2 linked regions of the Caldalkalibacillus thermarum genome follow. The protein of the gene in region 1 interacts with the protein of each later gene in a pairwise test. Links are inferred from orthologs where the notes say so. Each region holds a gene or a part of one and is shown on either strand. Other genes may lie near its edges. The genes, in order: rlmB and IEW48_RS11115.

The links.
Region 2: the proteins of rlmB (region 1) and IEW48_RS11115 interact in binary tests that used the Escherichia coli proteins (3 or more experiments, as listed by UniProt). The link is inferred for Caldalkalibacillus thermarum from one-to-one orthologs.

The regions. Positions count from the first base shown.
Region 1 is NZ_BMKZ01000012.1:49,665-52,892, forward strand. Bases 17-2,921 are described here. They hold rlmB (23S rRNA (guanosine(2251)-2'-O)-methyltransferase RlmB), read right to left. Parts: upstream 1,889-2,921; coding sequence 1,145-1,888; downstream 17-1,144. Other genes in these bases: sigH (RNA polymerase sporulation sigma factor SigH), read right to left, coding at 17-552; IEW48_RS06660 (NYN domain-containing protein), read right to left, coding at 623-1,132; IEW48_RS06670 (Mini-ribonuclease 3), read right to left, coding at 1,885-2,310; cysS (cysteine--tRNA ligase), read right to left, coding at 2,321-2,921. Outside these bases: more of sigH, read right to left, coding at 1-16; more of cysS, read right to left, coding at 2,922-3,228. UniProt on the Escherichia coli protein: Specifically methylates the ribose of guanosine 2251 in 23S rRNA.
Region 2 is NZ_BMKZ01000027.1:28,144-31,383, forward strand. Bases 242-3,158 are described here. They hold IEW48_RS11115 (NAD(P)H-hydrate dehydratase), read right to left. Parts: upstream 2,538-3,158; coding sequence 945-2,537; downstream 242-944. Other genes in these bases: IEW48_RS11110 (sodium-dependent transporter), read right to left, coding at 242-694; IEW48_RS11120 (cobalamin-binding protein), read right to left, coding at 2,540-3,158. Also shown: more of IEW48_RS11110, read right to left, coding at 1-241; more of IEW48_RS11120, read right to left, coding at 3,159-3,240. UniProt on the Escherichia coli protein: Bifunctional enzyme that catalyzes the epimerization of the S- and R-forms of NAD(P)HX and the dehydration of the S-form of NAD(P)HX at the expense of ADP, which is converted to AMP.

The sequences.
Region 1 (3,228 bases):
TTCCTGATACGACCGGCCATCTAAATAGAGCATGAGCACCCGGCGTTCCAAATCGCTTAAAATCTCACTCATCTTGACTTCAATATCATCAAATTCTTCCTGATTGATGATTAACTCTTCCGGATCCGATACCCTTGTGCCAGACAAAACATCCATTAGCGTCCGGTCTGACTCATCGTCATAAATAGGCTTGTCCAGTGAAACATAGGAGTTGAGGGGAATATGTTTTTGGCGGGTAGCGGTTTTAATGGCTGTAATGATCTGCCGGGTGATGCACAATTCAGCAAAGGCTTTAAATGAGGTCAGCTTGTCCTCTTTATAATCACGGATGGACTTGTACAGGCCGATCATACCTTCTTGAAAGATGTCTTCCCGGTCAGCACCGATCAAAAAGTAGGAGCGGGCTTTGGCCCGAACAAAGCTTTTATATTTATTGATCAGGTATTCAAGCGCCCTAAGGTCCCCTTGCTTAACCAGTTCCACCACTTCTTCGTCAGGTAGTTGTTCGTAGTCAGGTGCTTTGTTTTCCTTTTCCTGGCACTGTGCGCGCAACGCGATCCCTCCGAGCCCTTGTGTGTGTATGACTATTATACCGAAGCCCGTAAACCGCGTCAACACAAGGCTAGCCTTCTCTTCTCCACTTTTCAAAAATTTCTGCCATCTCCTTTGTAAGCGGAAATTTTGATTTGGGCTTATGCTGATATTTGTCTTGGACGTCTTGGCGGATCCTGGCCTCCACATGATTCAGCTCGGTTAACAGCTCCCGGGCCGATTTGCGCAGAGCTCCTTCACCAAAGACAATGCGCTGCTCCGTGTAATCAGAGGTGGCCACATAAATTTGGCGTTGAACACGCCTTAAGCGCCGCACCAATTTTTCAATACATTCATCGGCCGTTTCTTTTTCCTTGGTGAAAATCACCTCAATGTTACGTTCCCTGTACACCTTGCCAATTCCAGGAACCAGATGGGCATCAAAAACGACATAGACTTTTGTTCCTGTATAACCCTGATAATCAGCCAGTTTATCCAGCAGCCAATCGCGGGCATCTTCCAAACGATTCCGGTCAAAGGGGAGCATGTCTTTCGCAGCGCCAATCACGTTATATCCATCCACAATCAAGATTTCCTCCACACGCCATCCCTCCTACGAGACTGGATGGCGCTGACGGTAAACTTCAAACATTAAGACAGAGGCGGCCACAGAGGCATTTAGCGAGCTTACCCGGCCAGCCAGCGGAATCTTAACATGATAGTCACATTTTTCACGGACCAGGCGGCTGATGCCTTTGCCTTCATTACCAATCACCACAGCCACCGGCACGGTAAAGTCAGCCTGGCGGAAGTCCTGTTGGGCATCCGTTGCTGTGCCACACACCCAAATATGCCTGGTTTTTAATTCTTCAATCGTCTGAGCCAAATTGGTCACCCTGGTGACCGGTACATAGTGAATAGCTCCAGCTGAAGTTTTGGCCACAGTGGCCGTCAAACCGGCCGACCGCCGCTTAGGGATAATCACGCCGTGGGCGCCGGTGGCATCCGCCGTCCGCAAGATGGAACCCAGGTTATGGGGGTCTTCGATGCCATCCAAAATGAGGAAAAAGGGCGGTTCATTCCGCTCCGCTGCCCGCTTGAACAAGGTGTCTAGCTCTGCGTATGTATAAGCCGCCACAAAGGCAAGAACACCTTGGTGCGCCATTTCTCCCGTCACTTGGTCGATTTTCTTCCGGGGCACTTGCTGAACCACAACACCCTGTTCCTTGGCCTGACGAATCAACTCTGTCAGCCCGGCCCCCTTACTTTCCTTGGCTATCCATAGCTTGTTCAGGGGATGCCGGGCCCGCAAAGCTTCTAACACCGGATTTTTTCCTGCGATCCATTCCTGCTTCACAATGCATTTTCATTCCCTTCTATAATGGCATAAGCCTGTTGAATCAAGGTCTCCAGCCGCTGTATGCGCTGCTTTAAATATAAATAACCAATCAAGCTTTCAAAGGCGGTTCCCAAACGATAGGTGGCCAGATCAGTATGCTTGGGGACCGTGCGCACCTTGGCATTTCGTCCCCTCCTGACAATGTCTAGTTCTTCCTCCGTCAGCACGTTCTCCTCCAGCCAGCAGCTTAACACTTTGGCCTGTGCTTTGGCCGATACATAACGGGTCGCCGCCTGATGCAGGCGGTAGGTTTGTGTTTTCCCCAGTTCTAACAGGTGTACACGGACGTACACCTCATACACGGCATCCCCCACATAGGCCAAGGTTAAACCATTATACAAATGGGGGGAGTGGGGGAGTTTGGGCATAAAGGGTCTCATCTTTCATCCATCACCTTCTGCGCCAACGGACACCTTGGGGGGTATCTTCCAAAATGATGCCCCGGGCAGCTAATTGGTCCCGGATGCGATCCGCTGTGGCAAAATCTCTGGCCTTGCGCGCTTTATTCCGTTCTTCAATCAAACGCTCTATTTCCTCGTCCAACAACGCTTGTTCTTCCTCCAGCTTCAAGCCCAGGACGCCTGCCAGTCCAACCAGAGTATCCCGGAATGACTTCAACACGGCGGGATGGCCTTCCCCTTGGTTTAAATAAGTGTTGGCTTCTCTGGCCAGCTCAAACAGGACACTGATCGCATTGGCCGTATTAAAATCATCATCCATCGCCTCTTCAAACTTCCTTTTGCCTGTTGCCACGGCTGGGTGCTCTTCATCTGGCGCGCCAGCGGCAGAGCTTTTGAGGGCATGTTCCAGGTTGGCCACTGCCGTCTTCAGGCGTTCAAGACCGTTTTTAGCCTGGTTCAACAGTTCCTCACTGTAGTTGATCGGGCTGCGGTAATGGCCGGTAAGCATAAAGAAGCGTAACACTTGCGGATCATGCCGGCTTAAAAGGTCGTTAACCCGAACCACATTGCCCAATGATTTGGACATTTTTTCCTGATTGATCGTCACCATGGCATTATGCATCCAGTACCGGGCGAGTGGCTTGTGGGTTAAGCCTTCCGTCTGGGCAATCTCATTTTCATGATGGGGAAAGGTCAAGTCTAAACCACCACCGTGGATGTCGATGGTCTCTCCCAAGTATTTTTTAATCATGGCCGAGCATTCAATGTGCCATCCAGGCCTGCCTTTTCCCCAGGGGCTTTCCCAGAACACTTCACCCGGTTTGGCCTTTTTCCATAAAGCAAAGTCGAGGGGAGACTCTTTATTTTCATTCACCTCAATACGCGCCCCGGCCAAGA
Region 2 (3,240 bases), on another replicon or contig:
AACTTAAGGAGAAGAAAGCTTGTCCCATAGCTGCCAGATACACCCCAGGCTCCGTCAAGGCGCTCCAATCCGGAGCAAACAGGAAAGCTAACCCTTGCCGGGCCCCGCCCAGTGTCAAGCTGTAAGCAGCGAGCAACACCACCAAAACAGCCAGTGTTGGCATGAGCAACTTATTCGCTTTTTCAATTCCCTTTTTAATGCCCAAAACCACAATGCCGATGGTCAAGGCCATAAAGATGGCTTGCCAAATAACCGGTTCCACAGGGTCGGTAATAAAATTGGTGAAGTAACCAGCAAAACCATCTTCTACAGCGGGGGGATCCCACAGCCCGCCCGTCAGATAAGCCACAAAATATTTTAAGGACCAGCCGGCAATGACACCGTAGAAGGTCAAAATAATAAACGCTGCGGCTACAGCAATCCCGCCCCCGATAAACCAGGGCTTCCCGGGTGCCAGTTTAGTAAAGGACTCAACCGCATCACTTTGCGCGCGGCGCCCCAGCATAAATTCAGCCATCATAACCGGAAAGCCAATCAGCAGCACACACAATACGTAAACGAGTAAAAATGCGGCTCCCCCGTTTTCCCCAGCAACATAAGAAAAACGCCAAATGTTGCCGAGACCAACCGCAGATCCCACGGCGGCCAACATAAACCCCCAGCGTGACGCCCACTGTTCACGATGTTGTCCCATACCTATCCTCCTTTTTTTCGTTACATTTAGTATGATGCTTGCTTTTTTTGTGGCGTATACTGAATAAACAGGGGACAATTTGACATTTTTGTTTTGTTTGTTAATTTGGTATATTTACATTGTTCATATCCTTTACAAAAAATATCTGCTGTTTAAATATATAACAATAGGACTAAAAGATCAAGAGATTTTTCTCAATTTTGTCGTTTCGTGACGAAACATGTGGCCGGGGAGACCGCCAATCTCCCCTTTACTGACCAGATCGGGCCGGGTCCACAATGGACAAAATGGCAGGACCAAGCGCTTCCAGCACATCGGTTGGCAGGACACTGTACCTTGATTTTTCCGCGGCACAGCGTTCTGCTGCCAAGGCATGAATATAAACACTCGCAATGACAGCTTGCTCGGGTGCAGCACCCTGGGCAACAAAAGCAGCGATGATTCCAGACAAAATATCTCCCGATCCGCCTTTAGCCAAAGCATCATGACCGAGTGGATTAATCCATACCTTCCCTTCCGGTGTAGCCAGTACAGTGCGGTGCCCTTTAAGCACCAAAAACACGCCGTGCTCCTGGGCAAAACGTTGGGCAATCCCCAGCCGGTCACTTTCCACTTCTCCGACCGTGGTACCCAGCAACCGGGCCATTTCTCCTGGATGAGGAGTCAAGATCACGGGACGGTCCCTTTTTGGCAGCAGACGCAGCAGACTGAGATGGGATTTGAGCATCGCCAAGCCATCTGCATCCACCACAACGGGCATGTGGGCCAGTTTTAACAGCCGGGCAAGCCACTCACTTCCTCCCGGCCAGCGCCCCAATCCCGGCCCCACGACCAGTGTGTCGTATGTCTCCAACTTATTTTCCAGCACTTGAAGTGCATCCTGTGCTAAGTAACCATTTTCCGTTGGCAGAGGCAAGAAAATGGTGGCCGGTGATTGGGCAGCCAGCTGGGGATAAATGATGTCCGGCACGGCCAGTGTAACCAGTCCTGCTCCACTGTTTAAAGCTGCCTGGGCAGCAAAGAGGGGAGCCCCAACATAAGCAGATGAACCCCCGATGACCAGTGCATGCCCAAAGCTTCCCTTGTGACCATGAGACTTCCTCCGGGGCAAGGCCTCATGAACATCGTCATCCGTAATGAGCAAAGGGACATTGAGGTGCAAGGTTTCTGCCAGTGACGGCGGCACAGAAATGTCAACAGCTTTCCACTCCCCAATGTATTGAGGGCCATCCTGTAAGAAAAAACCTTTTTTAGGGCAGACAAAGGTGATGGTGTGCGTGGCCCTAACAGCCTCTCCTTGCACCTTGCCTGTCTCGGCGCACAATCCTGAGGGAAGATCAACAGCGACAACTGTTTTGTCCTGCCTATGGCGGTTTAACCAGCCAATGACTTCCCTGTAAGGGGAACGAACCTCTCCCTTGATTCCTGTGCCCAACATCGCATCAACAATAACCGGGGCCGGCTCTAACAGGATAAACAGTTCTTCAAGTGAAGCATCTTGCACCGACCAGAAGGGTAAATTCCGCCTGCGGTACACCTCGTAATGCACTTTAGCATCCCCTGCCAGCTTCTCCGGGGCTGCCAACAGGCACAGTTTGACCTTATACCCCAAGTCGGACAACCTTCTGGCTACGACAAACCCGTCTCCCCCATTATGACCATGGCCGGCCAGGATCATGATGGGATACCTTGTCCCGTTGTCCCCTTTTTCAGCCACAAGGCGGACGATCTCTTCTGTGACCCTGGCTCCCGCATTTTCCATCAACACCACTCCAGGTAAACCAAGCTGTTCAATCGTATAGCGGTCCATCTTGCGCATATCATCCTGACCAAGCACATACATGCTTATTTCCCCCTTGCCAAATGGTCTTTAAGCACATCGCGTCCTTCTTGAACAGCCGGAAAATGGCCGGGATGAAGCAAAGCCGCCAATTTTTGCAGGCCGGTCAACAGGCGGGGCGAGGGGCGGCAAAATAGCGGTTCGTCCAGCACAAGAATGCGCTTTTCGCGGACAGCCGGCATTTCCGTCCAGCCCGGTCTCGTCCGAACCAGTTCCGGTTTGATGCGCCGTTTCTCCACCCCTACCCAAGCCAGGCAAATATAGTCGGGATTGCGTCTTATAACCTCATCCCAGTCCGTTTGCACACTAGCCTGGGGCATATCGTCAAACACATTCCTCGCTCCGGCCAGTTCACTGATCTCCGTCAGCCAATTTGTTTTTCCTGGTGTAAATACCGGCTTGGGCCACCATTCCCAATACAATGCCGGCCAGTACTGCACCCTTTGGCTTAGCTTGCGGTATGCTTCCAATACCCTTTGATAAGCATGATAGACCTTGTGCGCTTCTTGCTCCCGATGTGTATGTTTCCCCAATTCCAAGATATCCTGACCGATCTCTTCCAAACTGTTGGGGTTGAGCACAATATAAGGCAGCTGACGAGCCTTGAGGGCCTCTATATTTTTTTCCATCCCCGGCACACTTAAGGAGGCCACCACCAGGTCAGGTTTCAACTTTTCAACCGCATCCATATCGATGTTCAAATCAG